DNA from 3 places in the Sinobaca sp. SA16-1 genome. Region 2 is predicted to be linked to each of the others. Evidence: riboswitches for the same ligand, from Rfam matches in the RefSeq annotation. Region 2 holds a riboswitch; each other region holds the start of a gene.
What was found. A riboswitch is a leader RNA that binds a small molecule or an ion and turns the genes downstream of it on or off. The one in region 2 is predicted to bind S-adenosylmethionine.

Region 1: it holds a riboswitch for S-adenosylmethionine, as region 2 does, so the genes downstream of both, metK (methionine adenosyltransferase) here and AC5W2J_RS06200 (methionine biosynthesis PLP-dependent protein) in region 2, are expected to answer to the same signal.
Region 3: it holds a riboswitch for S-adenosylmethionine, as region 2 does, so the genes downstream of both, AC5W2J_RS08025 (methionine ABC transporter ATP-binding protein) here and AC5W2J_RS06200 (methionine biosynthesis PLP-dependent protein) in region 2, are expected to answer to the same signal.

What each region holds. Positions count from the first base shown of each region.
Region 1 is NZ_JCAKFL010000003.1:55,550-60,814, forward strand. It holds gene AC5W2J_RS08295 (MalY/PatB family protein) at 1-65, shown strand, start outside; gene AC5W2J_RS08300 (YwpF family protein) at 135-611, shown strand; gene ytkD (RNA deprotection pyrophosphohydrolase) at 655-1,128, shown strand; gene pckA (phosphoenolpyruvate carboxykinase (ATP)) at 1,165-2,763, opposite strand; SAM riboswitch class I at 2,975-3,088, shown strand; gene metK (methionine adenosyltransferase) at 3,267-4,478, shown strand; gene AC5W2J_RS08320 (helix-turn-helix domain-containing protein) at 4,514-5,265, opposite strand, start outside.
Region 2 is NZ_JCAKFL010000002.1:423,078-428,342, forward strand. It holds gene AC5W2J_RS06195 (bifunctional homocysteine S-methyltransferase/methylenetetrahydrofolate reductase) at 1-1,156, opposite strand, end outside; gene AC5W2J_RS06200 (methionine biosynthesis PLP-dependent protein) at 1,189-2,292, opposite strand; SAM riboswitch class I at 2,414-2,520, opposite strand; gene AC5W2J_RS06205 (hypothetical protein) at 2,602-2,766, opposite strand; gene AC5W2J_RS06210 (PrsW family glutamic-type intramembrane protease) at 2,774-3,439, opposite strand; gene AC5W2J_RS06215 (asparaginase) at 3,506-4,486, shown strand; gene AC5W2J_RS06220 (YpdA family putative bacillithiol disulfide reductase) at 4,481-5,265, opposite strand, start outside.
Region 3 is NZ_JCAKFL010000003.1:6,618-11,882, forward strand. It holds gene AC5W2J_RS08005 (hypothetical protein) at 1-349, shown strand, start outside; gene AC5W2J_RS08010 (arsenate reductase family protein) at 422-781, shown strand; gene gcvH (glycine cleavage system protein GcvH) at 809-1,192, shown strand; gene AC5W2J_RS08020 (MFS transporter) at 1,344-2,600, shown strand; SAM riboswitch class I at 2,678-2,786, shown strand; gene AC5W2J_RS08025 (methionine ABC transporter ATP-binding protein) at 2,953-3,981, shown strand; gene AC5W2J_RS08030 (methionine ABC transporter permease) at 3,974-4,639, shown strand; gene AC5W2J_RS08035 (MetQ/NlpA family ABC transporter substrate-binding protein) at 4,656-5,265, shown strand, end outside.

The DNA.
Region 1 (5,265 bases), on a different contig from region 2:
CCTGCCCGCGTGCGAACGTGGAAGAAGGACTGCAGCGTCTCTATAAAGCGTATCAGGCTCTTTAAGATAACAGTCACCAAAAAGAGGCCGGTTTTCGGCCTCTTTTACATAGAATGACTCAGGAGGAAACCAGAATGAAGACATTTCGGCTAGTGTCATTTCAATGCCTGGAACAAGAGAACGGACAGATTGTTCATCTTCCAATTCCTTTAAAAGAAGGGTTAATTATCAACCGGGAAGAAAAAGACGGAAGCTGGCTTATTAATGCAGTAGTGGACCGGGACCAGGAGAACTGGTTTATTCATTCCAGAGACCAGGAAAATCCGCTCGTTATGGAAGTTACGATTACCGACCCCCGAAATGAACCGGCAATTATGACAGGCACGGTAATGGATGAATCTGATTTAAGCGAAGGGATCAGCCTGTTAATCAAGGCAAAAATGGCAGGCGGCAAGGAAGATGTGTCGCAGATGATTTTAGAAGACCTGGCAGAAGAAGGCTATACGGGCCCGGAAATGATCGCAGAGTTTCAAGTACGCAAAAAGAATTCCAGCATAAGGTCAGCGAAAATGGCCCAGCGGATTTTCGAATCGTTCCGCAGCAAAAATTAAAGCAGGGCAGCAGGAGCACAAGCTAAAGGAGCCTTTCATGAACATTTTTACATTCCAGGATTATTATAAAAATGAAGTACAGCTGACATTTAACGATCGTGCTTTTATTTCTGAGCCGCGCCATGTACTGGTGATCTGTCGATACAGCGGAAAATGGCTGCTTACGAGGCATTCGCGGCGCGGATTGGAATTTCCGGGCGGGAAAGTGGAAGCTGGAGAACTTCCGGAGCATGCAGCGGTGCGGGAAGTCTGGGAAGAAACGGGAGCCAGGCTTGCTTCCATCGAATGGCTGGGACAGTACAAAGTAACCGGAAAAGCAGAAGTTATCTACAAAAATGTATATTTTGCACGGGTAGAAAAGCTTGTCCAAAAAGAAGATTACATGGAAACGCTTGGACCCGTGCTCTGCACGGATCTCCCGGCAGATTTAAAAAACGACGTATCCTTTAGTTTTCTGATGAGAGATGACGTTATTCCTTACTGCCTGAACGAATTGAAACAAAGAAATTGGACATAAAAAAGCACTGCCGCTGGCCGGCAGTGCTTTTTTTGTTTATTCTGCTGAAGCAAATACACTCGGGCCTGCTGCACGGATATTATCAGACACTGAAGTGAATTTTTTAAAGTTTTCCTGAAACTGCTGAGACAGCTCTTTTGCTTTTTCATCATAAGCTGCTGTATCTTTCCACGTCTGCCTTGGCTGAAGCACCTCATCGGGAACACCGGGGCAGCGAAGTGGGATATGCAGACCGAAAAATGGATCTTTAACCGTTTCACAGCTCTGCAGTTCTCCCTGCAGTGCAGCCTGAACCATAGCTCTTGTGTACGCAAGGTTCATTCTTTCCCCTACGCCGTATGGCCCGCCGGACCACCCGGTATTGACAAGAAATACATTGACCTCATGCTGCTCGATTTTTTCTCCGAGCATTTCCGCATAACGGGATGCTTCCAATGGAAGGAACGGAGAACCGAAGCAGGTGGAGAAAGTAGCTTCCGGAGCCGTAATGCCGCGCTCTGTTCCAGCAAGCTTACTCGTGTAGCCGCTTAGAAAATGGTACATAGCCTGCTCTTTGGAGAGCCTGCTGATAGGTGGCAGCACGCCGAAAGCATCAGCCGTTAAAAACACAATCGTAGACGGATGCCCGGAAACACTTGGCATCATCGTATTTGGGATACTGTCAAGCGGGTAAGCGGCCCGCGTGTTTTCCGTTAAGGATACATTATCGTAGTCGGGAGTCCGGCTGTCTTTGTCTGTTTTAACATTTTCAATCACTGCTCCAAAATTAATGGCATTCCAGATCTGCGGTTCTTTTTTGAAAGATAAGTTAATACATTTGGCATAGCAGCCGCCTTCAATGTTAAATACGCCGTTATCAGACCAGCCGTGCTCATCGTCGCCGATCAGGTAGCGGTTCGGATCCGCAGAAAGAGTGGTTTTTCCAGTACCGGAAAGGCCGAAAAACAAAGCCGTGTCGCCTTCTGTACCAACGTTCGCTGAACAGTGCATGGACAAGACATTCTGCTGGGGAAGAAGGTAGTTCATGACGGAAAAAATCGATTTTTTCATTTCTCCGGCATATTCGGTGCCGCCGATTAGTACAATACGTTCTTCAAATGAAATAATAACAAACGCTTCCGAGGACGTTTTGTCCACAGCCGGATCCGCTTTAAAGTGTGGAGCGGAAATAATCGTAAAGCCGGCTTCATGTGTCTGCAATTCTTCTTCCGACGGGCGGATAAACAACTGCTTGGCAAAAAGATTGTGCCAGGCATCTTCGTTAATCACCCGGATAGGAAGACGATAGGCAGGGTCTGCACCTGCAAAGGCCTGAGTGACGAACAGTTCTTTTTGTTCAGCAAGATGAGCCATTACTTTTTTGTAAAGGTCTGTAAAGACCCGTTTGGATATCGGCTGGTTTACTGGTCCCCAGTCAATATCATTAAGTACGCTCTCTTCCTCAACAATGAACTTGTCTTTTGGAGAACGGCCCGTATATTTACCGGTTTCTACACTAAGGGCTCCACTGGCTGTAAGAATGCCTTCTTTTCTGGCCAACGCTCTTTCTACAAGGTGTGAAACAGGCAGATTCATATGAATGTTGTCACCATGAAGAAGGTGGTGAATTTCATTGGAAAAATTTAAAGTAGTCATGGCGGCAAAATCCTTTCTTTTCTTGAATAGTATCATCTAATTGTTAATTAGTATAACACATTAAAATCATTAGTCTATACTACAAATGGAAATTCCCAAAAAATATATCAGGCTATTCTGTGAATGGAAAAACATTTTTTGTGGATAAGAAAGGGAGATTGCTTTATTTGACAAGAGATTGGAACTAAGGTAACATATTTTCGAACGGATACTCTTATCCCGAGCTGGTGGAGGGACAGGCCCTGCGAAACCCGGCAACCATCCGTAAGTACAAAACGGAAAGGTGCTAACCTGGAGAGACGACTGTCGTCTTGGAAGATAAGAGGCGAAAAAGGAACGGATAGAAACCCCCTTTTCCTCGCCATGGAAAAGGGGGTTTTGTGTTTTCTTTCTCTTCTTCTTCTATATAATAAGGCGGCTTAGGCAGCGTGCATATGAAATATGCAGCAGGCAGAAGTACGGCAAGATAAGTTATAAGCAGGATAAAAAGGAGGATATATTTCATGGAAACAATTGGACGCCGCCTGTTTACATCAGAGTCCGTTACAGAAGGGCATCCTGATAAACTGTGTGACCAAATTTCAGATGCAATACTAGATGAGATATTGTCGCAGGATCCTAATGCGAGAGTAGCTTGTGAAACAGTAGTGAATACAGGCCTTGTGCTTGTTGCTGGAGAAATCAGTACATCTACGTATGTAGATATTCCGAAAATTGTAAGAGAAACATTAAAAGAGGTAGGCTATACGAGAGCGAAGTACGGATTTGACTCCGAAACATGTGCGATTCTTACTTCTATTGATGAACAGTCAGCAGATATCGCTCAGGGAGTCGATGTTGCGTTGGAATCACGTGAAGGTTCCATGACAGAGGATGAACTGGAAGCAATTGGAGCCGGAGACCAGGGTCTTATGTTTGGTTATGCTGATAACGAAACAAAAGAATTAATGCCTCTTCCGATTTCTTTAGCTCATAAATTAGCCAGAAGGCTGACTTACGTAAGAAAAGAAGGAATACTGCCTTATCTTCGTCCTGATGGTAAAACACAGGTAACAATCGAATACGGTGACGACGGCAAACCGCTTCGTGTAGAAACGATTGTTATCTCCGCCCAGCATCAGGAAGATATTACATTGGAACAGATCGACAGCGATCTGAAAGAACACGTTGTTGATGCGGTAGTCCCGGAAACTCTTTTAGATGAAGAAACAAAATACTTTATGAATCCAACCGGACGGTTTGTTATTGGCGGTCCTCAGGGAGATGCCGGCCTGACCGGAAGGAAAATTATTGTTGATACGTATGGAGGATACTCTCGTCACGGCGGCGGGGCTTTCTCAGGAAAAGACCCGACAAAAGTGGACCGTTCTGCATCTTATGCAGCCCGCTATGTTGCGAAAAATATAGTAGCTGCTGAACTGGCAGACCGGTGCGAAGTACAGCTTGCATATGCCATTGGAGTAGCGCGGCCTGTCTCTATTGCCGTTGAAACGTTCGGTACCGGAAAAGTATCAGAGAGCGTATTAGTAGACCTTGTAAAGGCGAATTTTGACCTTCGTCCTGCAGGTATTATTAAAATGCTGGACCTGCGCCGTTCTATTTATAGACAAACGGCTGCATACGGCCACTTCGGACGTACAGACGTTAATCTTCCGTGGGAAAAAACGGACAAAGCTGAACTGTTAAGCCAGCTTGCAAAAGCAAATAAGCAATAAAAAAGGACGGCCCTGCAAAAGGGTCGTCTTCTTTTTTATTCATAATGTGTTTCTTTTAGTACGCCTTCCTTGATAAACTGATTCAACTCCTTCTCCATTAAATCTACGAGTTGCTGCTGGCGTGTGGATTTGAACATGCCGGATGCATCATTCCAATGCTCGAGCCCTTTTTTCGTTTCCCCAAGAAGCAGCAGGTTCCGGCCCTTCTGGTAAAGCAGTTCCCCGAATACATACATCGTTCTTGTTTCGAGACATCGTTTTATACCTTGTTCGCACCACTGCGCCGATTCCTTATACCGTTCTTGTTTCGTGAGCGATATAGCGAGCGTATACGTTAATCTCGTTTCAATAGAGGGATCTTTTCTTTTTTTCATCCCTTTCCATTTAGTAAGCGCCTCTTTACAAAGTGTTTCCGCATCTTCGTAGCGTTTTTCCAGATTGTAAAACACAGCTAAAGAATTGCTTATTTCGGCTTTTCTTTCCGTGAAAGAAGGATTAGGGTCAATCGAGATGGAAAAGAGAAGCTGCTCGAAGGCTTCTTCCGTTCTTCTATAAAGATGGTATAAAAATATCCCTTTATGCCAGGCTATGTACTGTTTATACAGAGGAGGCGTAAATAGAGGGTTGTCTTTTTCATATAAAATCAATGCTTCCATCTGCTTATAATCCTGTGTGAAGCGGCAGTGTTCAAGCTGGTCAAAAACGTCCTGTACATAATCAGGCCGCTCCGAAACAGCCTCTTCAAAGAAATAATACATGTCTGCGCCAAGTTTTTCGGCAATTTGGA
Region 2 (5,265 bases):
CATGAAGCAGTGGCCGGGCCTGGGTCATGCTTTTAACGAGTGCTCCCATTGCCAGATTATCAATCCGGGGACTTGCCAGCGAATTATCCGCCATCGTAACGGCGTCTGCGCCGGACTGATACAAAGTCTGGGCCCCTTCCACGAACTTGGACGTTGCCAGCTTCTTAGGCGGATCCAGCTCCACGATAACCGTAACGGATTGCTTTGCTTTTTCTCTCAGGCTCGGCTCGGTCGACGGAGGTTCTACGACAGAGAATTGTCCCGCTTTCTGGGCAACAGCCTGCGCCGTCCGTGTTTTTGGGGCTGTATTTTTAACAGCTGCAGCTATTTGAGCGATATGCTCCGGCGTTGTACCGCAGCACCCTCCGATAATGCCGATTCCCTGATTTTGAAAATCAAGTGCTTTTTCATAAAAATAGTCCGGATTTGACTGATACACAAAGCGCCCATCATCGATGTCCGGCAGGCTTGCATTAGGATGTACCGCATACAGCGTCTGTTCGTCAAGCGGTGTCATCTCCAGTGACCTCAGGATGTGATACGGTCCCATACGGCAGTTTACTCCGACAGCATCCGCTCCGGCTGCCGTCATTTGTTTAAATGCATCGCCAAGCGGAAGCCCGCTGTGCATAACACCTACTTCACCGAGCGCCACCTGGGCAATTACAGGCAGATCTGTTTTGCTTTTCACAAGCTTAATGACCGCTAAAATTTCCTGGAGGTTATAGAACGTTTCCAGAATAATTCCGTCCGGCTCTGCTTTCAGCAGGGCATCCAGCTGTTCGGAGAAAGCGCTGCTTATCTCTTCGTCGCTTTCCTCAATTTTCTGGAGCCCTTTTATGCCTCCTATTGTAGCAAACACGAAAGCCCTGCCTTCCGCAGCCTCCCTGGCTGTTTCAACGCCAAGTCTGTTTATATCGTCTGTTTTACCTTCCAGCTGATATTTAGCAAGCTTGATGCGGTTTGCTGCATACGTATTGGTCTGAATAATATCAGACCCTGCTTCTACATATTCTTTATGGATGTTTTTAATTAGACCGGGATTTGAGAGATTTAATGCTTCATAGGAGCCGCTGTATCCTTTTTCGTATAGATACGTCCCCATTGCCCCGTCTCCAATTAACATACGTTTTGAATATTCCTCTGCCAAATTCACTGCGAGCCACTCCCCTGGTTCGTGATTTTCTTTTACAGGCGGTCGAGCGCCTGCTCTAAATCTGCGATAATATCTTCTTTATTTTCAATACCTACAGAAAAACGAAGCAGCCGGTTGCAGACGCCGTTGGCAATCCGGACTTCCTCCGGCACATCCGCGTGTGTCTGTGTGGCTGGATACGTCATAAAGCTTTCCACACCGCCGAGGCTTTCTGCAAATGTGACGAGCTCGAGTCCGCGCAGAAGGGCGTCGACCCACTGCTCGTTTTCAATCCGAAAGGAAAGCATGCCGCCTTTTCCGGTATACAATACGTCCGTTACTTTTGGATGTGTTTCCAGGAACTCTGCCACTGCCCGTGCATTTTCAGTATGTTTTTCCATACGCAGGGACAGTGTCTTCATCCCTCTCATCAACAGCCAGGAATCCATGGGCGACAGAATCGTTCCCATGCCGTTATGAAACGCTGTAATCCGGGCGCTGAGCTGTTCATCTTTTGTAACGATCAGGCCGGCAATAATATCATTATGGCCGCCGAGGTATTTAGAGGCACTGTGTATAACGATATCGGCTCCCATATCAAGCGGACGCTGGAGAATTGGTGTGTAAAACGTGTTATCCACAATCAACCAGAGGCCGTGTTTTTTGGCCAGTTTAGACATTTCGGAAATATCTGCTTCCTGCATTAATGGGTTTGTCGGTGTTTCAATAAACAGCGCTTTCGTACGGTCTGTGATTTTTTGTTCAAAGGCTTCTATGTTTCTCGGGTCCCCATAAGCAATCGTAATACCCCAGTTTTTCCATCCTTCTTCAAAAAGCCGGTACGTTCCCCCATATAAATCCTGGGAAGCAAGAATTTCATCATCCTTGTCAAAAATGGCAAACAGCGTTTGGATTGCTGCCATTCCCGAGCTCAATGCGTATCCTTTTGCCCCGTTTTCCAGTCCGGCGATAGCCCGTTCCAAAATGTCCCTTGTAGGATTTCCGGTACGGGAGTAGTCAAACCCTGTCGACTCGCCCAGCCCTTCGTGGCGAAAAGCGGTGGACATATGAATAGGAGCGCTGACGGCTCCTGTTCTTGGATCTTCTTTGTTTCCAATTTGTACTAAATTTGTTTCAATGTGAAATTTCTTATCCATTATTGTCACCCTTTTTTGCAGCTGATTACTATATAGTGGCCGGCATATCCTGATTTATCATTCCGCTAAAAGACCTTCCTCTAAAAGTAAGAAGAAGGTCTGCGATTTATAAGAGCACCTCTTCTTATCTCTCGGGCATCTTCTGCCCGGCGGATTTAGCACCTGACCTGTATAGGCTGGTTGCTGAGACTTCATAGGGCCTGATCCCTCCGTCTCTCTGGATAAGAAAGCTTTATTTATATAGTTGTGTAGTAAAACCTTACAAGATTAACGATCGAAATGCAATCAAATTGTGTGAATTTGTTGAATTTATTCAGGAGCCGTGTCTACATATAAATGGCTGCTGTTGCCGCAGATACAGCGGACAAAACCAGTCTGTACCGTTCCGTCTTCTTTTCTGCTGCCCTTTAAAACGAATTTCTCCCCGCACTGCGGGCATCGTATGACGACGCGATATCGCTTTTCCTCTATCATAGGCCGTCTATTCTCCTTCCATCTGCTCAAACCTTTTTCCGGTTTCCTGTCTTCTTACAGCTGTCCACCATAAAAGAAACCCTAAAGGCAGCATGGGGTAGACTATGTACTGCCGGTCGATTAATAATAGCAAATCGTACGTGCCGTGTAAAACGAACGGGACCGTCAGACCTAAAAACAAAAACATTTTTCTTACAGTACCTTTCAAAAAAGACGCTTTCCCTATATAATATCCCATAGTACAGGCAAACAGAGCATGACTGGCTACCGGCAGAAACGCCCTTCCAAACGCTATATCCACGCCATACGCTGCAAGGTAAAGAATGTTTTCTGCTGCGGCAAAACCGAGTCCTACAGCAAGCGCATAAAGTGTCGTATCATAAATGGAACGAACACGGATAAAAGGAATAACGGCGGCGCATAGAATAAACCATTTAAAAAATTCCTCGAGCAGCCCGGCATATAAAAAGGCCTGAAAGAAAACCGAAGCCTCCGTTCGTGTCTCTTCTGTAAGCGCATATTGTACGGTTACAATAGGAAACACGAGCAGCATGCCGATGAGAAAAGCACGGGCCGTTTTATAGAAAGAACGGGACGCGGTTTCCTGGGTTAAATAGTAGTAGCTTAGAAATGCAATCGAAGGCGCAAGGGCCGCAGTTATGATAGCAAACACTCACGCATCCGTCCTTTCCTGCTCTGTAATTGACCGATTAACCATAAATAGAAAAGAGGTACTGTCATGAAGCGGATTTTAACCATACATACCGGAGGCACGATCTCCATGAAAGAAGACAAACAGACTGGAAGTGTAGCACCCGGCGAAAAAAACCCGCTGGATCAGTGGCATGAAGAAGCAAAACAGGTGGCTGATATTACTGTTATCCCTTTCTTTCATCTTCCTTCACCACATATCACTCCGGAAAATATGTTTGAACTGTCGTCTTTTATTAATGAAAAACTGGCTGACCACTTATATGATGGGATTGTTATTACGCACGGAACGGACACGCTTGAAGAAACCGCCTACTTTCTCGATCTTCTTCACCAGTCCCCAATCCCCATTATTCTGACAGGTGCTATGCGTTCAAGCAATGAATTAGGGGCAGACGGCCCTTACAATTTTCTTGCTGCGATAAGAACAGCTTCTTCAGAACAGGCCAGAGGTAAGGGGGTGCTCGTTGTTATGAATGATGAAGTTCACTCTGCAATCAACGTAACGAAAACACACTCTTCCAATGTGGCTACATTCCAAAGTCCTCAATTTGGCCCAATCGGGCTCGTCACGAGGCGCGGAATCCTTTTTCATCACACCCCCTCCGCCAGAGAGCAGTTTTCTATCTCCTCTTTAACGAAAAAGGTGTTTCTGCTTAAGGCATACGCCGGCATGGAAAGAGAAACAATCGATTTGCTTGAATCTGCCTCCCCTTCCGGACTTGTGCTAGAAGCATTCGGCCAGGGTAACGTACCGCCGGCTATCGTGCCGGCAATAGAAGCGCTTATAGCAAGAAATATTCCCGTAGTTTTAGTATCAAGGTGTTACAGCGGCATCGTCCAGGCTACCTATGAGTATGTCGGCGGAGGCATGCAGCTTAAACAGAAGGGAGTTATCTTCTCAAACGGGTTAAACGGCCAGAAAGCGCGGCTTAAATTAATGATTGCCCTCGAAGCAGGAATCACCGGAACGGATCTTACCGATACATTTGAAAGCTGGCCGTCATAATGACGAAGGCCAGCTTTCTTTTTCTTTAATATGGGAGGCAATCTGTGCGCCGTGCCATCTGCCGTTTTCAATAAAAATTTCGTTTGCATTATCCCCGGCTGCTATAACGCCGGCAATATACAGACCCGCAACGTTTGTTTCCATCGTCTCCTGGTCGAAAAAAGGCCGTCCTGCCTCTCCGTTAAGAACCCCCGCCTTTTCAAGAAATGAATGATCCGGGTGGTAGCCCGTCATCGCAAACACAAAATCTGCTGGAAGCCGCTGCTTTCGTCCGTATTGTATATACTCCACGGCTTCTTCTGAAATAGCCGTTACGTCCGCTTCAGAGAGAAGATTAATTTTCCCCTGCCTGACAAGCGAATCGAAATCCGGAAGAATCCATGGTTTCACGTGCTCGGAAAAGGAACTGCCCCGATACAGAACGGTTACAAAAGCTCCTGCTTTTTCAAGCGCCAGCGCTGCATCAACGGCAGAATTTTTTCCGCCTATTACAGCAACATTCCGATGAAAATATGGATGGGCTTCTTTAAAGTAATGGGAAACATGCGGGAGGCTGCCTCCCTCAATTTCCAGTTTGTTCGGCTGCCCGTAATAGCCGGTTGCAATAATAACGTAATCCGGCCTGTACTGTTTTTGTATACCGTTCATAGTGTATGACGACACGAGAAAGCCCTCGGGTTTCTTTTCAATCGAATGCACGGTTTCATACGAATGAATGCGGAGGTTTTCCTGCTCTACTACGCGCTTGTAATACACCAAAGCTTCCTGTCGTGTCGGCT
Region 3 (5,265 bases), on a different contig from region 2:
AACGGAATCCGGCAGTGAATCAAATATAGGATCTGCGTCAGAAGAAGCAGACTCCGAATCGGAAACAGATGCTGTGCCGGATACAGAATCAATAACTTTGGAGGAACAGCTGGTAGAAGAACTGATTCAATATGGGATTGAAAACGGCGGTACCCGTGACAGCTTTACATTTTACGAACAGGCCTGGGAAACCGGAGCGGATGGCAACCGGTATTATGTTATGACGGTTGGAGACGGTTCGAGAGTGACTACTTTCCATGGTGGAGAGGACGGGCATCTTTATTTCTTGAACCTGGATGCTTTCCCGGATGCGGAGACCGTAGAATATACGAGAGTGGACTCTTATTAAGCCTGTTAATTATTGAGTCCAACCAGAAAGAAAGATAAGCTATACTAACAAGTAGAAGAAAGGAGGCATAACATGGCAGTGGACATTTACAGCTATCCAGCCTGCAGCACCTGCAAAAAAGCAGAAAAGTGGCTGGAATCGCAGGAGGTACCATTTACAAAGCATCATATTGTAGAATCTACTCCCTCAGCAGAAGAAATTAAAAAACTTCATCACCTCAGCGGGTATCCGATCCAGAAATTTTTCAACACGAGTGGAAAGAAATACCGCGAACTGGGCCTCAAAGATAAAGTGAAAGAAGCGGAGAACGAGGAACTATATGATATTCTCGCCTCAGATGGTATGCTAATAAAAAGGCCTATCGTAACAGATGGGAGCCAGGTTACATTAGGGTTTAAAGAAGCGCTGTTTGAGGAAACGTGGAAACAGTAAAGATAATGAAAACTGGAGGAATGAATAATGAGCGTACCAACGGAATTGAAGTATTCACAGGAGCATGAGTGGGTAAAGACCGAAGGAGAAAAAGCAAGAGTCGGCATTACAGACTTTGCCCAGTCTGAGCTTGGAGACATCGTATTTGTTGAACTGCCGGAAGTAGGAGACGAAGTTCAGGCAGATGAACCTTTTGGAAGTGTAGAATCAGTAAAGACAGTTTCTGAACTATACGCGCCTATCAGCGGTAAGGTTGTTGAAGTGAATGAAACCCTGGACGATTCGCCGGAATTTGTAAATGAATCTCCTTATGAAAAGGCCTGGATGATTGTTGTAGAACCATCCGACAGCAGCCAGATCGATAACTTAATGTCTGCAGAAGCTTACGAGAAAATGGTAAGCGCAGAGTAAATCACGGTTACATAAGAAGCCCGCCTCTAAAGCAGAGGCGGGCTTCTTTTATTTGAAATAAACTACCCTCTTTTCTTTTTCGGCAATGTTCTATATATTAAAAGGAGTGAATTTCATTCGGTTGTCGAAATAAAACGGAGGCACTCTGATCATGAAGGGTATTGCGAGGGAATGGACTCATCAATTTAAGCATTACAATAAAAATGTACGTTTGTTCTTAATCGCTTCCGTGCTTTCCAACATGGGCATGGGAGTCTTTATGATTATGTATAACTACTATATAAGAGAACTCGGGTACCTGGATGATGTAAACGGACGGGTGATCGCGGCCCAGGCAACGGCTACAGCGATTGCACTGCTTCCTGCCGGCCTGCTGAGCGACCGTATCGGGCGGAAAAAAGTTATTATGGCCGGGGCCCTTATGCTTGGGGTGAGTCTGTTTCTTCGTTCCGTCGTGGAAGCAGAAGGCCTGCTGCTGGCGGGAGCGTTTTTAACAGGAGCGTTTATGTCTTTTGTGCAGGTTTCTTCCATTCCGCTGCTGGCTGAAAATTCCACGGAAAAGCAGCGCGTCCATTTATTCAGCTTTAATTTTGCATTAATTATGGTGGCGAACGTCATAGGAAATGGCATGGGAGGACTGATGAGTGACGGCGCCCGGATGCTGCTCGACTTTTCCGCTCTGCAGAGCCTGCGTCTTACTCTGCTGACAGGAGCCTGTTTAAGTTTTGCTGCTATATTTCCGGTATTGAAAATTAAAGAAGAACGCAGGCTGACGGTAACGAAGACCGGTGCCGGCTCTTTTAAGGAAATTTTACATACAAATCGGGCCGGTATCAAAATGATTGCCCTGTTTGCCGTGGCGCAGATGATTATCGGATTCGGCTCCGGACTTGTTATTCCGTACCTGAATTTGTATTTTACCGACCGCTTTGACGTAAGTTATACCGCCGTCGGCCTGATCCTGGCTTTAGGGCAGGGTATGACGGCTGTAGCATTTATGATAGGCCCGACGCTTGTCCAGAAAGTCGGGGAAGTACGTGCGGTAGTTATTTTACAGCTGAGTTCGCTTCCGTTTCTGCTTGTTACCGCCTACACGCAGAATATCTGGTTTGCGGTTATCGGTTTTTTATTCCGTCAGGCTTTAATGAACGCAGGGAACCCGATCCAGATGTCGTTAATGATGAGAAGCGTAGGGGATAATATTAAAGGCCTTGCCAACTCTATCGGGCAGATGGTATTTCAGCTGGGCTGGGCTGTAATGGGACCGGTATCGACGTCGATTGTACTCCTATACGGCCCATATTATGGATGGGCATGGGTATTTACGTTAACGTGTGCTCTCTATTTAACAGGGTCCATTTATTTCTATCTCGTGTTTAGAAAAGTCCCGCAGAGCAGTGATATATAAGCCCCGGCAAATGATTTGACACCCGGGCAGTCCCATGCTAAGCTTCGATTTGTACTCAATAACCTACATATGAAACACTCTTATCATGAGAGGTGGAGGGACTGGCCCTTTGAAGCCCGGCAACCGTCATTACATGTAATGAAATGGTGCCAATTCCTGCGAAGCATCCGCTTTGGCAGATGAGAGAAAGGAATGAACCGAGCCCTTTCTGCTTATGATAAAAGCTGAAGGGTATTTTCTTATGGTTAAATAAGGGAGTACGTATTTTTTAGCTGAATAAAGATTCTGTTCTAAGACCAAGTTATCTGGTATGATAAGTAAGGTTAATAAAGAAAAGAAACAGGGTGGGCATATGATAACACTAGAGAAACTATCGAAAATATTTTCTACATCCAATGGAGATATAACGGCAGTAGACAATATAGACTTAACGATAGATGAAGGAGAAATATTCGGCATTATCGGCTACAGCGGCGCAGGAAAAAGCACGCTCATCCGTCTGTTGAATATGCTTGAGAAACCGACATCTGGAAAAATTATTATTGCAGATAAAAACATGGCCGATCTGCAGGGGGCTTCCCTTCGGCAGGCACGTCAGGAAATCAGCATGATTTTTCAGCATTTTAATCTGCTCTGGTCGAGAACGGTCCGGGAGAACATAGCGTTTCCACTGGAAATAGCGAAGCATTCAAAAAAAGACAAAGATGCGAGAGTAAACGAATTAATAGAACTTGTCGGTCTCAGCGGCAGGGAAGATGCGTATCCGGCCCAGCTGAGCGGAGGCCAGAAGCAGCGTGTCGGCATTGCGAGAGCCCTTGCGAACAACCCTAAAGTACTGCTCTGCGACGAGGCAACGTCTGCGCTTGACCCTAAAACGACAGATTCTATTCTCGAGCTGTTAACGGATATTAATAAAAAGCTCGGATTGACTATTGTGCTGATCACTCATGAAATGCACGTAATCCGAAAAATATGCAACCGCGTTGCTGTGATGGAGAATGGAAAAGTAGTAGAGGAAGGGCAGGTTCTGGATGTGTTCAGGCAGCCCCGTGAAGAAATGACGAAAGAATTTGTCAAACAGATTACCGAGCCGGAAGAAACGATGGAAGCAATCCGGGAATTAATGAAGACCGGTGACGACAATCCTATTGTTAAAATTTCTTTTCTCGGCGAAGAAGCGGAGCAGCCTATCATGACAGATCTTATCCTGACATGCGGCGTTTCCGTCAATATTCTGCAGGGCAAAGTCTCCAAGACAAGGGATGGAAGCTACGGCACGTTATTCGTGCAGCTTAAAGGAAACCAGGAACAGCTCGACCACGCGCTGTCCTATTTGAAAGAGCAGCAGGTACAGACAGAGGTGATGACAGCTCATGAATGAACTATTTGAAAATGTAAACTGGGACAACATGTGGGAAGCCACGGTTGAAACACTGTATATGAGTGCTTTGGCCGTGCTGGCCACTTTTATTTTAGGTGTTCTGCTTGGTCTTGTTCTTTATATGACAGACAAAGGGAACATGTGGGAAAATAATCCGATTCATCTGGCAGCGGCGGCAATAGTAAACGTCTTCCGTTCCATTCCATTTATTATATTAATTATTCTGCTCGTTCCGTTTACGACTTTTATTGTCGGAACGATGCTTGGCCCGAGCGCGGCGCTTCCTGCTTTAGTAATAGGGGCAGCCCCGTTTTATGCAAGGCTTGTAGAAATTGGTCTTCGCGAAGTTGATAAAGGAGTCATTGAGGCTGCGCAGTCGATGGGAGCTAATCAGTGGCACATTATCTTTAAGGTCCTGATTCCTGAATCTCTACCTGCCTTGATATCCGGTATTACGGTTACAGCTATCACGCTTGTAAGCTATACGGCCATGGCTGGTGTTATCGGAGCCGGCGGCCTTGGTGACCTTGCTTTCCGGGAAGGGTTCCAGCGTAACAATTCAGATGTCACATTAGTAGCAACTGCCGCCATTCTCGTGATTGTTATGATCCTGCAGTGGATTGGCGACAGAATTATATACAGAATAGATAAAAGATAAAAGGGGAGAAAGTAAAATGAAAAAGGTTTGGATGCTTTCAGCATTATCATTAACAATTGTATTGGCAGCCTGCGGAGGCGGCGAAGAATCAGGTTCAGAAGAAGAACCAACGACGCTTACGGTAGGTGCTTCCAACGTACCTCACGCAGAAATTCTGGAATTTGCTTCCGATCAGCTTGAAGAAGAAGGCGTGGACCTGCAGATTGAAACATTTAACGACTACATCGTGCCGAACCAGGCACTCGCAGAAGAGGAAATTGACGCTAACTATTTCCAGCACGTGCCTTACTTTGAATCGCAGATTGAAGAAAATGACTATGACTTCGCCGATGCCGGTGCAATTCATATAGAGCCAATGGGCGTATATTCCCAGGATTATGACAGCCTCGAGGAACTGCCTGAAGGTGCTGAAGTGATCATGAGCAGCTCTGTTGCTGACCACGGCCGTATCCTGAGCATGCTTGAAGACGAAGGCGTTATTACAATGGAAGAAGATGCCGGCATTGAAGCAACGTTGGATGACATTGCAGAAAATCCAAAAGACATTCAGTTCAGTGCCAATGTAGAAGCAGCGACGCTTCCCCAGGCTTACCAGAACGGCGAAGGCGATGCCGTATTTATTAACT